One region of the Streptomyces sp. NPDC005774 genome, then DNA from elsewhere that is predicted to be linked to it. Evidence: riboswitches for the same ligand, from Rfam matches in the RefSeq annotation. Region 1 holds a riboswitch; the other holds the start of a gene.

What was found. A riboswitch is a leader RNA that binds a small molecule or an ion and turns the genes downstream of it on or off. The one in region 1 is predicted to bind S-adenosylmethionine.
Region 2: it holds a riboswitch for S-adenosylmethionine, as region 1 does, so the genes downstream of both, ACFYQA_RS15890 (aminotransferase class V-fold PLP-dependent enzyme) here and thrC (threonine synthase) in region 1, are expected to answer to the same signal.

The regions. Positions count from the first base shown of each region.
Region 1 is NZ_JBIAIV010000010.1:80,206-87,773, reverse strand. Features, by position in the region: gene ACFYQA_RS12355 (cold-shock protein) at 110-313, opposite strand; gene ACFYQA_RS12350 (MoaD/ThiS family protein) at 745-1,020, opposite strand; gene thrC (threonine synthase) at 1,196-2,488, opposite strand; SAM riboswitch class I at 2,507-2,759, opposite strand; gene ACFYQA_RS12340 (glucosyl-3-phosphoglycerate synthase) at 3,022-3,966, shown strand; gene ACFYQA_RS12335 (trehalose-6-phosphate synthase) at 4,125-5,531, shown strand; gene otsB (trehalose-phosphatase) at 5,648-6,574, shown strand; gene ACFYQA_RS12325 (DUF3263 domain-containing protein) at 6,648-6,959, opposite strand; partial or broken gene ACFYQA_RS12320 (sugar ABC transporter substrate-binding protein) at 7,025-7,303, opposite strand; gene ACFYQA_RS12315 (ROK family protein) at 7,449-7,568, shown strand, end outside.
Region 2 is NZ_JBIAIV010000014.1:140,161-147,728, forward strand. Features, by position in the region: gene ACFYQA_RS15875 (hypothetical protein) at 1-136, opposite strand, end outside; gene ACFYQA_RS15880 (rhomboid family intramembrane serine protease) at 293-1,027, shown strand; gene ACFYQA_RS15885 (Lrp/AsnC family transcriptional regulator) at 1,024-1,305, shown strand; gene ACFYQA_RS15890 (aminotransferase class V-fold PLP-dependent enzyme) at 1,557-3,023, opposite strand; SAM riboswitch class IV at 3,368-3,484, opposite strand; gene trpD (anthranilate phosphoribosyltransferase) at 3,608-4,672, opposite strand; gene ACFYQA_RS15900 (cytochrome bc complex cytochrome b subunit) at 4,847-6,508, opposite strand; gene ACFYQA_RS15905 (Rieske 2Fe-2S domain-containing protein) at 6,505-7,563, opposite strand; gene ACFYQA_RS15910 (c-type cytochrome) at 7,560-7,568, opposite strand, start outside.

The DNA.
Region 1 (7,568 bases):
GCGGCGGGACGGGCCCCGGACAAGGCGAAGGGCTCGCGCCCCCGGGGCGACCCCCGGAGACACGAGCCCTTCACTGGCAGGAAAATTCTTGTGGTTGCTGGTAGCGCGTTCAGGCGGTGACGCGAACCATGTCGGCCTGTGGGCCCTTCTGGCCCTGCGAGATCTCGAATTCGACCCGCTGGCCCTCTTCAAGGGTGCGGTAGCCGTCCATCTGGATCGCGCTGTAGTGGACGAAAACATCCGCACCACCGTCGACCGCGATGAAGCCGTATCCCTTCTCCGCGTTGAACCACTTGACGGTGCCCTGAGCCATGCCTAACTCCCCTATTACTGGCCCTTGCACAGATCCGCACTTCGCGGATCCGGGTCAGACCTCACTCCCCAAACGGTTGGGGGCGTGCGCCGGAACGCGTCGACCGCGGCTGAATGTATCTGCCCAACTGCCCTCTGCAACAGGTCAATCGGACGAGAAATCTCGACGTCGCCGGTCCGGAATGTGACGGTAGTTCGTCCGTTTTCAGGGCAAGTCAGGCCGGGCAAACGCCGCGAAAGCCGCAGAAGGGGCCCAGACTTTGGCTATATCCAGTCGGGCGGGCGGCAGGAATTAATGGTTCCCGATGGGGAAATCGGGGCCGTGTTCCCCGACTCTATCGTGTTCAATCCCACGGAATGGCCCCCTCCGCTTCTCTCGCGGAAGGGGCCATCCGATGAACGCTCAGTAATTCTGATTACCGATGGTAATGATCAGCCGCCGGCGACGGCCGGGATGATCGACACACCCACACCGTCCGGGGTCGCGGTCTGCAGGCCCTGCTCGAAGCGGACGTCGTCGTCGTTGACGTAGACGTTGACGAAGCGGCGCAGCTTGCCCTGGTCGTCGAGGACCCGGGCGGCGATCCCGGTGTGGTTCTTCTCCAGGTCGGCGATGACGTCGGCGAGAGTGGCGCCCTCGGCGCCGACCTCGGCCCTGCCACCGGTGTAGGTGCGCAGGATGGTGGGGATGCGAACGGTCACGCTCATGCGACTTGACCTCCAGTCACGATAAGATTACTTTGCGTGTCGGCCGCCGGGTCGGCGGTTTCGGCCTGTGGAGCAGATGCAGGACCTCGGCTCGGGTGCGTCCCGGGGGCCGTCGGCCGTGAAGCAGGAAACCCAGTGGGCGACCGCCGGCCTCCTCGGGGCTCCGAGGGGGAGGTCAAGCGAGGCCGGCCTCTCGGAACGACTCCAGGCTGGGACGGATGGTCGCGGTCAGGCCGGTGTCGGCCACCGCGTCCAGCGTCTTGAGGCCGTCGCCGGTGTTGAGCACGACGGTGGTCAGGGCCGGGTCCAGGTCACCGTTCTCGATCAGCTTCTTCGTGACGCCGACGGTCACGCCGCCCGCGGTCTCGGCGAAGATGCCCTCGGTCCGGGCGAGCAGCCTGATGGCCTCCACGACCTGCTCGTCCGTCACGTCCTCCACCGCGCCGCCGGTGCGGCGCGCGATGTCCAGGACGTACGGGCCGTCGGCGGGGTTGCCGATGGCGAGCGACTTGGCGATGGTCTTCGGCTTCTGCGGCCGGACGACGTCGTGGCCCGCCTTGTACGCGGTCGACACCGGCGAACAGCCCTCCGCCTGGGCACCGAAGATCTTGTACGGCCTGTCCTCGACGAGGCCGAGCTCGATCAGCTCCCGCAGCCCCTTGTCGATCTTCGTGAGCTGTGAGCCGGAGGCGATGGGGACGACGAGCTGGTCGGGCAGCCGCCAGCCGAGCTGCTCGCAGATCTCGTACGCGAGGGTCTTGGAGCCCTCGGCGTAGTACGGCCGCAGGTTGACGTTGACGAAGCCCCAGCCCTCGCCGGCCGGGTCGCCGATCAGCTCGGAGCAGAAACGGTTCACGTCGTCGTAGTTGCCCTCGATGCCGATGAGCTCCCCGCCGTAGACGGCGGCCATGACGACCTTGCCCTGCTCCAGGTCGTGCGGGATGAACACGCAGGAGCGCAGTCCGGCGCGGGCGGCGGCGGCGCCGACGGCACCGGCGAGGTTGCCCGTGGAGGAGCAGGAGAGGGTGGTGAAACCGAAGGCGCGGGCGGCCTCCAGGGCCTGGGCGACGACCCGGTCCTTGAAGGAGTGCGTCGGGTTGCCGGAGTCGTCCTTGACGTACAGGCCGCCGGTGACGCCGAGTTCGCGGGCGAGGTTGTCGGCCTGGACGAGCTTGGTCCAGCCGGGATTGATGTTCGGCTTGGTCGCCACGTCGGCGGGGACGGGCAGCAGGGGCGCGTAGCGCCAGATGTTCGCGGGGCCCGCTTCGATGCGCCGGCGCAGTTCCTCGGTGTCGTGGTCCGAGAAGTCGTAGGCGATCTCCAGCGGGCCGAAACACTCCTGGCAGGCGAAGACGGGACCGAGCGGTACGCGGTGGCCGCACTCGCGGCAGGACAGCGCGACGGCGGGGCCGAGATCGACCGAGGGCGCGGCGGATTCCGTAGTGCTTTCAACAGTCTGCACAGCCATGTGAGGCGAGGCCCTTTCTCCTCATCTTCCTCACGACGCATCTCGCCGTGAGACGGATTTGGCACCTTCCCTAGCCGGGAGCCTCGCGAGGACGATCAGCGACGCGATCCACTGCGATGCGCGGTGAACGCCGCAATGCGCGGTGATCGTCACGGTGCACGGTGATCATCACGGTGCGCTGCGATCGTCGATCGACGGTGATCTACGAGAACCGGCTGGAGGGTTGCCGGGGCTTCATCGGGCCGTTTCCCTCTGCCCCTCTGGATGAGCTGTATGCAGTTGTGTCGTGCGGTTGTGGGTCGTGCGGTAGTACGGCGCGGACGAGGACCCGAGAGGGTCGCGACCCCCGATGTGCGGGGTTCATCCGCGTTGTTCAAGACTGTAACCGAAGGCCAGGACGGTGGAGAGAGCACGTCCGAACCGCGAGACGGATCACAGGGGCATGGATCACAGGAGTACGGGCCGCCCTGATGGGAGCCGCAGGAGTATGGACCAGAGGAGTTATGGACCACAGAAGTGAGGAGCCACCGACCGTGCTGGAAGAAGTCGAGCGCTGGCTGGCCGACCGCTCCTGGTCCGTGACCGACCGCCCGGTGCACCGCCTCCTGACCGCGAAACGCGCCACGGGACAGACGGTGAGCGTGGTGCTGCCCGCGCTCAACGAGGAGGCCACCGTCGGCGGGATCGTCACGACGATCCGGCACGAGCTGATGCTGCGGGTCCCGCTGGTCGACGAGATCGTGGTCGTGGACTCCGGCTCGACCGACCGCACGTCGCAGGCGGCCGCCGCGGCGGGCGCGACCGTGGTGCACCGGGACACGATCCTGCCCCGCATCCCCGCCGTGCCCGGCAAGGGCGAGGTGCTGTGGCGCTCCCTGCTGGTCACCCGGGGGGACATCGTCTGCTTCGTCGACGCGGACCTCAGGGAGTTCTCCGCCGACTTCGTCTCCGGCATCGTCGGCCCCCTGCTCACCGAACCGGACGTGCAGCTGGTGAAGGCCATGTACGACCGGCCCCTGGGCTCCGCGGCCGGCCAGGGAGGCAGGGTCACGGAGCTGATGGCGCGCCCGCTGCTCAACCTGCACTGGCCGCAGCTGGCCGGCTTCGTGCAGCCGCTCGGCGGCGAGTACGCGGCCCGCCGCTCGCTCCTGGAACGGCTGCCCTTCCCCGTCGGCTACGGCGTCGAGCTGGGCATGCTGGTCGACGCCCTGCACCTGGTGGGCCTGGACGCCCTCGCCCAGGTCGACGTCGGCGTCCGCAGGCACCGCCACCAGGACGGCCAGGCCCTCGGCCGGATGGCCGCCGCGATCTACCGCACCGCCCACCTCCGCCTGGCCCGCGGCCACCTCGTCCGCCCCGCGCTCACCCAGTTCGAACGCACCGGCGCCGGCTTCGAGCCCCGCACCCACCCGGTGGACACGGAGGAACGGCCCCCGATGGCGGACATAGCCGAGTACCAGTCCCGCCGAGTGGCCTGACCACGACGGCCCGCGCACCCTGCCGCAGCCCTTGACCTGGCGTTCCGGGCGGGTCCGGCCGTATACGGCTCGTATACGGCCGGTTCGCCGATCCGCATACGGCTGATCCGCACGTTTGAGCGTTTCGGAGGCGGGCTAGGTTCAGGCGTATGGCTTCCATGCAGGCTGGTCAGGGTGCTCAGGTGCTGGTCGCGTCGAACCGCGGCCCCGTTTCGTACGCGGTGGACGAGGACGGTTCGCTGCGGGCCAGAAGGGGCGGCGGCGGGCTGGTGTCCGGGCTGTCGGCGATCGGGTCGGACACGGACGCGCTGTGGGTGTGCTCGGCACTGTCCGACGGCGACCGCGAGGCCGTGCGGCGCGGGATCGGCGAGGACGGCGTGCGGATGCTGGACATCCCCGCGGACGTGCACGCCGACGCGTACAACGGCATCGCGAACTCGGTGCTGTGGTTCGTGCACCACATGCTGTACCAGACACCGCTGGAGCCCGTCTTCGACGCGGAGTTCCGCCGGCAGTGGGCGTCCTACGAGGCCTACAACCGGGCGTTCGCCGTGGCGCTGGCCGAGGAGGCGGCCCAGGGGGCCGCGGTCGTGGTGCAGGACTACCATCTGGCGCTGGTCCCGGGGCTGCTCCGGGAGCTCCGCCCCGACCTGCGCATCGGTCACTTCTCGCACACGCCGTGGGCCCCGCCGGAGTACTTCCGGATGCTGCCCGACGACATCGCCGGGCAGGTGCTGCGCGGAATGCTGGGCGCGGACCGGCTCGGCTTCCTGACCCGGCGCTGGGCGGACGCGTTCACCGCGTGCTGCGAGCGGTTCGCGGACGGGCTCGGACGGACCGCGATCGGGGTGCACGGGCTGGGCATCGACGCGGACTTCCTGCGCGGCCGCGCGCACGAGACGGACGTCGAGGAACGGATCGTCACGCTCCGCGAGGAGATCGGCACGGCCCCCGACGGGACCCCGCGCAAGACCGTCGTCCGGGTCGACCGGACCGAGCTGTCGAAGAACATCGTGCGCGGCCTGCTCGCCTACCGCCAGCTCCTCGACGACCACCCCGAATGGCGCGAACGCGTCGTGCACGTCGCCTTCGCCTACCCCTCCCGGCAGGACCTCGCCGTGTACCGCGACTACACGGCCGAGGTGCAACGGGTCGCCCAGGAGATCAACGAGCGGTACGGGACCCCGGGCTGGCAGCCCGTCGTCCTGCACGTCAAGGACGACTTCGCGCGCTCCCTGGCCGCGTACCGGCTGGCCGACGTGGCCCTGGTCAACCCCATCCGGGACGGGATGAACCTGGTCGCCAAGGAGGTCCCGATCCTGTCCGACAGGGGCTGCGCGCTGGTGCTGTCCCGGGAGGCGGGCGCGTACGAGGAACTGGGCGAGGACGCGATCGCCGTCAACCCGTACGACGTGGTCGACACGGCGCGGGCCCTGCACGAAGGGCTCGCGATGCGCCCGGCGGAGCGGACCGAGCGCGCCAAACGCCTGGCCGAGGCGGCGACGGCACTGCCGCCGCAGCAATGGTTCCTGGACCAGCTGAACGCGCTGCGGGACGGAAGCTAGAACCGGGCCGCCCGCTCACCCGCCCGCTCGCCCGCCCGTTCTCCTGGCCTGCCCGCCGTCCCTGGATGGCCGGTCACGTATGCGTGTGGACGGGCGGGCGTGGATAGGTTGGCGGTATGGGCAGCTCTACGGATTCCACGGACCCGAACGCCACGCACCCCGACGCCTCCGATACCGACGCCACTGATGCCGGCGCCTCCGCCACCCTGCCGGTGCCCGCCACGCGGGCCGGGCGGGACGGGCTCGACGCGCTGCTCGCACGGCCGGGGAAGGCGCTGATCGCCCTCGACTTCGACGGGACGCTCTCGCCGATCGTGCCCGACCCCGAGCAGGCGCGCGCCCATCCCGGCGCGGTGCGCGCGCTCACCGCGCTCGCCCCGCGGGTGACCTCCGTGGCGGTGATCACCGGCCGGCCTCCCGCGGTCGCGGTGCGGCACGGCGGCTTCGCGGACGTCCCCGGCCTGGAGCACCTCGTCGTCCTCGGCCACTACGGCACCGAGCGCTGGGATGCCGCCACCGGTGACATCACCGCGCCCGCCCCGCACCCCGGGGTCGCCGCCGTCCGCGCGGAACTGCCGGGGCTGCTCGACCGGCTCGGCGCGCCGGAGGGCACCTGGACCGAGGAGAAGGGCCGCGCGGTGGCCGTCCACACCCGCAGGGCCGCCGACCCCCAGGCCGCCCTCGAGGCGCTGCGCGAACCGCTGACCGGCCTGGCACACCGGCACGGGCTGGTCGTCGAGCCCGGCCGCATGGTCCTGGAACTGCGTCCGCCCGGGATGGACAAGGGCGTCGCCCTGGCGGAGTACGCCCGCGAGATCGGCGCCGGGTCCGTCCTCTACGCGGGAGACGACCTGGGCGACCTCCCCGCCTACGCCGCCGTCGACACACTCCGCTCGGACGGTGTTCCCGGTGTGCTGGTGTGCAGCGGCAGCGACGAGGTCACGGAGCTGCGGGAACGCGCGGACGTGGTGGTCGACGGCCCCGCGGGTGTCGTACACCTGCTCGGGGCGCTGGCACGGGCCCTGGCTCCGCGAACGGACTGAGCGGCCGACCCGCCGACCGGGCGGCGCACCCGCCGGCAGCAGTCACCCCCGCCGCGCGGAACGCGGAACGCGTTCAGCGTTCCGCGCGGCGGGACTCGCGGACGCGGCGGAGCCGGTTCACGGTGACCGGGTCGTGGGCCAGGGCGCGGGGGTCGTCGAGCAGGGCGTTGAGAAGCTGGTAGTAGCGCACCGGGGCCAGGCCCAGCTCCTCACGGATCGCCCGCTCCTTCGCGCCGGGTCCGAGGAAGCCGCGGCGCTCCAGCGCGAGGATTCCCCGCTCGCGCCGCGCCGGCCACTCCTGGCCCTGTTCCCGCTCCCGCTCCCTCTCCTGTTCCCGCTCCTCGTCCGTGCCTGGGTCCTGGTCCGTGTCTGGGTCCTGGTCCATACCCCGCACGGTAGCCCCCGCCGCCGACAGCCGGTCCGCGGACGGGGGTGGACGGGGCAGGTGCCCTACTGCGCGCTCTCCGCGCGTGTGGCGGTCGCCTGGAGCCGGCCCAGTACGTCCTCGGGGCTGCCCTTCGGGGTCACGGCCTTGCCGATCCGCTGCTTGATGGCCGCGTTGACGTCGGCCCAGGAGGTGTTGCCGACCGGATAGAGCTCCGCGGTCGGCAACCGGTCGAGGAAGGGCCGGAGCTTCTTGTCCTCCGCGGACTCGTCCATCACGCGGGACGCGGAGATGGTGACCGGCAGCAGGTCGTACTCGCGGGAGAATCCGAGCCGCTCGTCCTCGCCAAGCTCCGCCGCCGCACTGTTTTCCGCTCCGACTCCGGCGCTCCGCGCCCTCCACTCCGAAAGGTTTCCGATCATCGGATCAAGGTCTCCACCACGTAAGTGGACTAGACCTCTTGCGGGTCCCGGGGTCACACTGTCCCCCGTGGAACATGTCATCGCCCTCGATGTGGGCGGCACCGGGATGAAGGCCGCCCTGGTCGGAGCGGACGGCACGCTGCTGCACCGGGCCCGCCGGGCCACCGCGCGCGACCGCGGCCCGGAC
Region 2 (7,568 bases), on a different contig from region 1:
CGACCTTCGGCTCCCCGGCCAGGTCGAGGTGGACGTACTCCACGACCTTGGACGAGCGGGTCACGTCGAAACGGGTGAGGTTGCCGCAGAGGGTGCAACGCCACCGCGTCGAGGCAGTCGGCAGGGGGACCGTCATCGTGGCTGTTCGCCTTCCTTCCAGTGTCCGTGACGCGGCGGGCACCCGGCGCGTCTGGCACATAACCCTACGGCCTGGCTGGTCTTCACCGCCCGCCCGTCCACGGCGGCGAGGCGGTCTGTGCGGTTGCGTCCGCTTACGTCATGCTCTGTGTCCATGATCCGCAACTGGGGCACTGAGGCTGCCGGGGCGCTGAGGCGCCCGTCGGCACCGGTGACCCATACCCTCATCGCCGTATGCTGCCTGGTCTTCCTGATCGGGCCGGCCTCGGGACTCGATCCGGGGTATGGGACCGGGGACGAGCTGCTCGCCGCGCAGCGTGGCTACTTCCGCCGCTGGGGGGTGATTCCCGCAGACCTGTTCGAAGGGTCCCCGTGGAGTGCCCTCACTCCGGCCACAGCCCTGTTCGTCCACGGCAGCTGGGTGCATCTGCTCGGCAACATGCTCTTCCTCCACGTCTTCGGGAGGATGACCGAGGCCCGCATGGGCCGCCTGCGGTTCACCCTGTTCTACGTCGGCTGCGGGCACCTCGCCCTGCTCGGGTACGCCGTGGCCAACGCGGACTCGGAGCAGTCCCTGGTCGGCGCCTCGGGGGCGATCTCGGGGATCCTCGGCGCGTTCCTCTTCCTGTTTCCCCGGGCGCGGGTGACCAGTCTGCTGCCGTTCCTGTTCTTTCTGCCGGTGCGCTTCCCTGCGTGGGTGGTACTGCCGTTCTGGGTGGCGCTGCAGTGGCTGGCGGCGGGGCAGGCCTCCGACGGGCCGGGAGTGGCGTATCTGGCCCACCTGGTGGGCTTCGGGCTGGGCTTCTGCTGGGCGTGGGCGCGTTCCACGGGGGCGACTACAGTGAGAAGCGCACCGGCTCCGGCCCCCGAGGGAGAGAACCAGCAGTGATCACCGCGATCGTCCTCATCAAGACCAGCGTGGACCGGATCCCCGAGATCGCGGAGCGGATCGCCGCGCTGGACAGCGTCAGCGAGGTCTTCTCCGTCACCGGGACCTACGACCTGATCGCCATGGTCCGGGTCAAGGAGCACGAGGACCTGGCGGAGGTCATCCCGGGCCGGATCAACAAGATCCCGGGCGTGGAGGGGACGGACACGCACGTGGCGTTCCGCACGTACTCGCAGCACGACCTGGAGGCCGCGTTCGCGATCGGCCTCGACAACTGACCGGCCCGGACCGGGAGGGCCTGCGCGGTGGGAGTGCCGGGGCGCCCGAGGCGTCCCGGGCAGCCGTGAAGGGCCGAGGATGAAGAGTTCTTCGTCCGGGGCTCATCCATGCCGTCCGGTCCGGTCCGCAGGATCGGTCCCATGATTTTCAACCGCCGGAGGGCGGCCCCGGCCGCACCCTCTCCCGCGGCCCCCGCCGTCCGGCGGGCGGTGCCCGGCGGGGCGCGCGTACCGGGACAGGCGACCGGCACTCAGGCGGAGGTGTCCGGCACGCAGCGGCCGTCGACCGTCCGGTAGTTCCAGCGGGCGCCGCCGCGCACGAGTTCCCGGACGGCGCGGACGAAGCGCTCCACGTGTTCGTCCGGCGTGCCCGCGCCGAAGCTGACGCGGACCGCGTCGAGGGACGTCTCACCGGGCGCCGCCTCGGGTGCGCCGCACTCTCCCTGGTTCTGCGGATCGCCGCCGAGCAGGGCGCGCAGCAGCGGGTGGGCGCAGAACAGTCCGTCCCGTACGCCGATGCCGTACTCGGCGGAGAGGGCCGCGGCGAAGTGGGAGCTGTTCCAGCCGTCGACAACGAAGGAGAGCACGCCGACGCGCGGTGCGTCGTCCCCGAACAGGGACAGGAACCGCACCTCGGGCACGTCCGCGAGCCCGTCCCGTACGGTGCGGATCAGCTGCTCCTCGTGGGCGGCCAGCGTGCCGAACCCGGCCTCGGCGAGCGCCTTGCAGGCCGAGGCGACGGCGTGGGCGCCGATGACGTTGGGCGAGCCGGCCTCGTGGCGGGCGGCGCTGTCGTGCCACTGGACGTCCACTCCCCCGTCCTCGCGCCGGGCGACCTTGCGGCTGGCGCCGCCCCCCGCGAGGTAGGGCTCGGCCTCCCGCAGCCAGTCGGCGCGGCCGGCCAGGACACCGGCACCGAACGGGGCGTACAGCTTGTGCCCGGAGAAGGCGACCCAGTCGACGTCCAGGTCACGCACGCTCACCGCGTGGTGCGGGGCGAACTGGGCGGCGTCCAGGACGATCCGGGCGCCGTGCGCGTGGGCGGCGGCGGCCAGCTCGCGTACGGGCCACAGCTCGCCGGTGACGTTGGAGGCGCCGGTGACGCAGACCAGGGCGGGGTCGTGGGGGTCGCGGGCGGCGAGGGCGTGTTCCAGGGTCCGTACGGCCTGCTCCGGGCTGTCCGGGGCGTCGAGGAAGGTGACGCGGGCACCGCTCCTCCCACGCCTTGCGGCGTGGGGGGACCCCCAGGGCAGCAGGGCGGCGTGGTGCTCGGTCTCGAAGACGAAGACCTGGCAGTCGTCCGGGAGGGCGGCGGCGAGCAGGTTGAGCGAGTCGGTGGTGGACCGGGTGAAGACCACCTGGTCCCCGTCGCGGCAGTCGAGGAACTCGGCGACGGTCCGGCGGGCGTTCTCGAACAGCTCGGTGGAGAGCTGGGAGAGGTACCCGGCGCCGCGGTGGACGCTGCCGTAGTAGGGCGCGTACGCGGCCACTTCGTCCCACACCCGCTGGAGCACCGGGGCGCTGGCGGCGTGGTCGAGCGCGGCGTAGGTGACCTCCCCGCCGGTGACGAGGGGCACGGTGACGTCCCGGCCGAGCACGGGCAGCGGGGCGCAGCCGGACGGGCCGTCGGCGGCGGCGGTGGCGGTGGCGACGGTAGCGGTGGCGGTGGCGGTGGCGGTGGCGGTGGCGGTGGCGGTGGCGACGGTGGAAACGGACATGGCTGAACTCCCGTGGAAGCAGGCGGAATCACCACGCGAGCGCACACGGCTCGAGCGTGGGAGAAGGTGACGGGGAATCTGCGAAGGCGGGGTCCCCCGGCCTCGGAACGGCCGGCGGAAACGCCTCGGGACCTGTTCTGCGGATCACGTCGGAGGGGGCCGGCGGCATCCGTCCCACTGGGGCGAGCGGGGACCGGTGCGTTCAGCTGCGACGCGGAGAAGGTCGTGCCGAGCCCCGCGCCTCCGGCATGATCCGCCGGACAGGCCCTAACACATTCGCTTGCTCACGGAAGGCTCCCTCGAACGACCAGGACCCCTGGTGTGTCACTCGATCGAGTGCGAGGGGTCCGCGCTTGCCGCGAGCCCTGCTGCTCACGGCCTGGTCCTCACCCGGGGCACCCCGCCACGGACGGAGGGTTGCCGGACAGCCGGCCGGGGCCTGATGGCTGTCGCTCATGACCTGGTCCGAGATCTTGCCAACACAGCCCCGTACGCGCAAGGCGCGGTCCGGATCCTGGACGGATCCGGACCGCGCCGGTGGCCCAGGACGTATGACTCAGGACGTATGACTCAGGACGTACGGCTCACGCGTTGCTGGCCAGCACCCAGCGCTCCAGAACCCGCCGGGCGGCGCCCGAGTCGATCGATTCGGCGGCCTTGGCCATCCCTGCCCCGATCTGCTCCGCCAGCGTCCCGGTGCCCGGTTCGAGCGCCACCAGCGCCGCCGCCGAGTTCAGCAGCACCGCGTCCCGCACCGGGCCGTGTTCGCCGTCCAGCACCCGCCGGGCGACCTCCGCGTTGTACGACGCGTCGGCGCCGCGCAGGGCCTCCAGCGGCACCGGCTCGAGACCGACGTCGCGCGGGTCGAAGCGCTCCTCGGTCACCTGTCCGTCCCGGACCACCCACACCGTCGAGGGGCCGGTGGTGGTCAGCTCGTCGAGACCGTCGTCGCCGCGGAACACCAGCGAGGAGTGGCCGCGTCCGGCGAACACACCGGCCATGATCGGAGCCATCCTCGGGTCGGCGACCCCGACGGCCTGGGCCCTGACCCGGGCCGGGTTGGCCAACGGGCCGAGGAAGTTGAACACCGTCCGGACGCCCAGCTGGCCCCGCGCGGCCGCCACATGGCGCAGCGCCGGGTGGAACTTCACCGCGAAGCAGAAGGTGATCCCGGCCTCCTCGGCGACCTCGGCGACCCGCTGCGGGGTCAGCTCCAGGTTGACGCCGAGCTTCTCCAGGACGTCGGAGGCGCCGGACGCGGAGGAGGCGGCCCGGTTGCCGTGCTTGACGACCTTCGCCCCGGTGCCGGCGATGACGACGGAGGACATCGTGGAGATGTTCACCGTCCTGGCGCCGTCGCCGCCGGTACCGACGATGTCGACGGTCCGCCCGGGCACCTCGATGCCGATGGCGTGGTCGTACATCGCCCGGACGCAGCCGGTGATCTCCTCGACGGTCTCGCCCTTGGCCCGCAGGGACACGGCGAACCCGGCGATCTGCGCGTCGGTGGCCTCACCGCGCATGATCAGGTCCATCGCCCAGGCGGTGTCGTCGGCGGACAGGTCGTGGCCGTCGAGCAGGCCGTTCAGCAGGGCGGGCCAGGAGCGGTCCGCCGCGGGGTTGCCTCCAGCGGGGGTCACAGCGCTCATCAGCCGCTCCTGGGTCCTCGACGTCTTCGGCAGACGGATGGGTAGGGGTTTCGTCCCCACCCTATCGATCCGGGGGCACGACGCAGGGCCCCCGTCCGGTCCTCGGACGGGGGCCCTGCGCAGTCGTGTGGCGACTCGGTTGCCTTGGGAAGGCGGTTGAGGCGGTGCGGGGGATCAGTGGTGGCCGTGGCCGCTCGTGATCTCCTTGTACTCCTCGACGGTCGGCTTCGGAATCTGGGACTCCCCGCCGTAGTAGCCCTCGCTGAGCTTGGCGCGCAGCTTCTCGAGCGGCTTCACCTTGCGCTCGACACCGTTCTCGTCGACGAGCGGGCCGATCTCGGCCGGCTGGTACTGCTCGTGCGCCGTGAGGGTGTGCAGCTGCTCCTGGCTGAGCGGCTCGTGGACCTCGATGAACTCACCGTGCGGCAGGCGCTTGATGATGCCCGACTCGCGGCCGTGCAGCACCTTGTCCTTGTCCCGGCGCTGGAGGCCGAGGCAGATCCGCTTGGTGATGATGAACGTGGCCACCGGCACGGCGAAGAAGCCGATGCGCACGAACCAGGTGATCGCGTTGATCGACAGGTTGAAGTGCGTCGCCCACAGGTCGTTGCCGCCGCCGACGAGGAGCACGAAGTACCAGGCCATCCACGCGACACCGAAGGCGGTGCGGGTCGGCGCGTTGCGCGGGCGGTCCAGGATGTGGTGCTCGCGCTTGTCGCCGGTGATCCAGGACTCGATGAACGGGTAGACCGCGATGGACACCAGGACCATCGGGAAGATCATCAGCGGGACGAACACACCCAGGGCGAGCGTGTGACCCCAGAAGTTGATCTCCCAGCCCGGCATCACACGGACCAGGCCCTCGGAGAAGCCCATGTACCAGTCGGGCTGGGCTCCGGTGGAGACCATGTCCGGCCGGTAGGGGCCGATGTTCCAGATCGGGTTGATCGTCGCGACCGCCGAGACGACGCACAGCACGCCGAAGACCAGGAAGAAGAAGCCTCCGGCCTTCGCCATGTACACCGGCAGCAGCGGCATGCCCACGACGTTCTTGTTGGTCTTGCCGGGGCCCGCGAACTGCGTGTGCTTGTGGTAGAAGACCAGGATCAGGTGCGCCACCACGAGACCGAGCATGATGCCCGGCAGCAGCAGGATGTGGACCGAGTAGAACCGGGCGATGAAGTCGTCCCCCGGGAACTCCCCGCCGAAGATGAAGAACGCGAGATACGTGCCGACGATCGGCACGGACAGGACCGCGCCCTCCGTGAAGCGGATACCGGTGCCGGAGAGCAGGTCGTCCGGGAGCGAGTAGCCGGTGAAACCGGTGAACATGCCCAGGACGAACAGCAGGAAGCCGAACAGCCAGTTGATCTCACGCGGCTTGCGGAACGCGCCGGTGAAGAACACGCGCATCATGTGCACGAACATGCCGGCCAGGAAGATCAGCGCGGCCCAGTGGTGGAGCTGCCGGATCAGCAGACCGCCACGGACGTCGAAGCTGATGTCCAGCGTCGACTTGTACGCCTCACTCATCAGCTGTCCCTGCATGGGGACGTAGCTGCCGTGGTACACCACCTCGTTCATCGACGGGTGGAAGAACAGCGTCAGGTACACACCCGTGAGGATGATGATGATGAAGCTGTAGAGGCAGATCTCACCCAGCATGAACGACCAGTGGTCGGGGAAGATCTTGCGCATGTTGGCCTTGGCCAGGGAGTAGATCCCCAGCCGGCCGTCGGCCCAGTCCGCGACGCGTTCGCCGGCCGGGGCCTTCCCGCGGGAACGGCCCGGCCCCTCGGCGCCGGACGGATTCGTGGTGCTGGTCGTGGTACTCATCCGCGCTCCCAGAAGGACGGACCGACGGGCTCTTCGAAGTCGCCGAGCGCTTCGAGATAGCCCTCGTCGTTCACACCGATACGCAGCTGCGGCAGGGCGTGACCGGCGGGACCGAAGATGACCCGGGCCCCGTCGGAGAGGTCGAAGGTGGACTGGTGGCAGGGGCACAGCGCGTGGTGCGTCTGCTGCTCGTACAGGGAGATCGGGCAGCCCACGTGGGTGCAGATCTTCGAGTACGCGACGATACCCTCGTGCGACCACTCGAGCTCGCGCTTGTCCTTGATGTCCTCCGGCTGGATACGGACGATCATCAGGGCGGCCTTGGCGATCTCGTTCATGAACCCGTGCTCGTGCGGGTCCAGGCCCTCGGGCTGGGCGAAGGTCAGCGAGCCCACGATGATGTCGGACGGCCGCATGGGCTCGTTCGTGTTCATGTTGACGAGCAGCTTGCCCTTTTTCCACGCCGTGTGGCGGAGCTTGGTCTCGGGCAGCGGACCGAGGTCGCGCAGCAGGACCACGCCGGAGAGCGGGACCAGGGCCAGCGCGCCGAACATCGTGTTGCGAATCAGCTTGCGCCGTCCGACCACGGACTCCTTCGCGCCCTGGCGGAAGTCCTCCATGACCTTCTCGCGGACCTCCGGCGACGCGGCGACCGGGTGCCGCTCGTCGGCGAGCTCGTGGTCCGACATCAGCGTGCGGCCCCAGTGGACCGCGCCGGCTCCGATGGCGAACAGAGCGATGCCGAGGGTCATACCGAGCGCGAAGTTCAGCGCGTTGATGTGACCGATCGGGAAGATGTAGACGGACTGGTCGACCGGGATCGTCACGAACGACGCGATGAAGCCGACGGTGGCCAGCATCGACAGCGTGAACAGCAGGGCGACCGTACGCTCGGACCGCTTGGCGGCCCGCTCGTCGATGTCCTGGACCCGCGGCTCGTGGGGCGGCAGCCCCGGGTCGGCGAACGGGTTCTTCTCGTCCGCGACACGCACCGCGCCGTGCGCGGTGTCCTGCCCTGCGGGCAGCTTCTCTTCGGGAGTCTCTTGGGTACTCATGACTT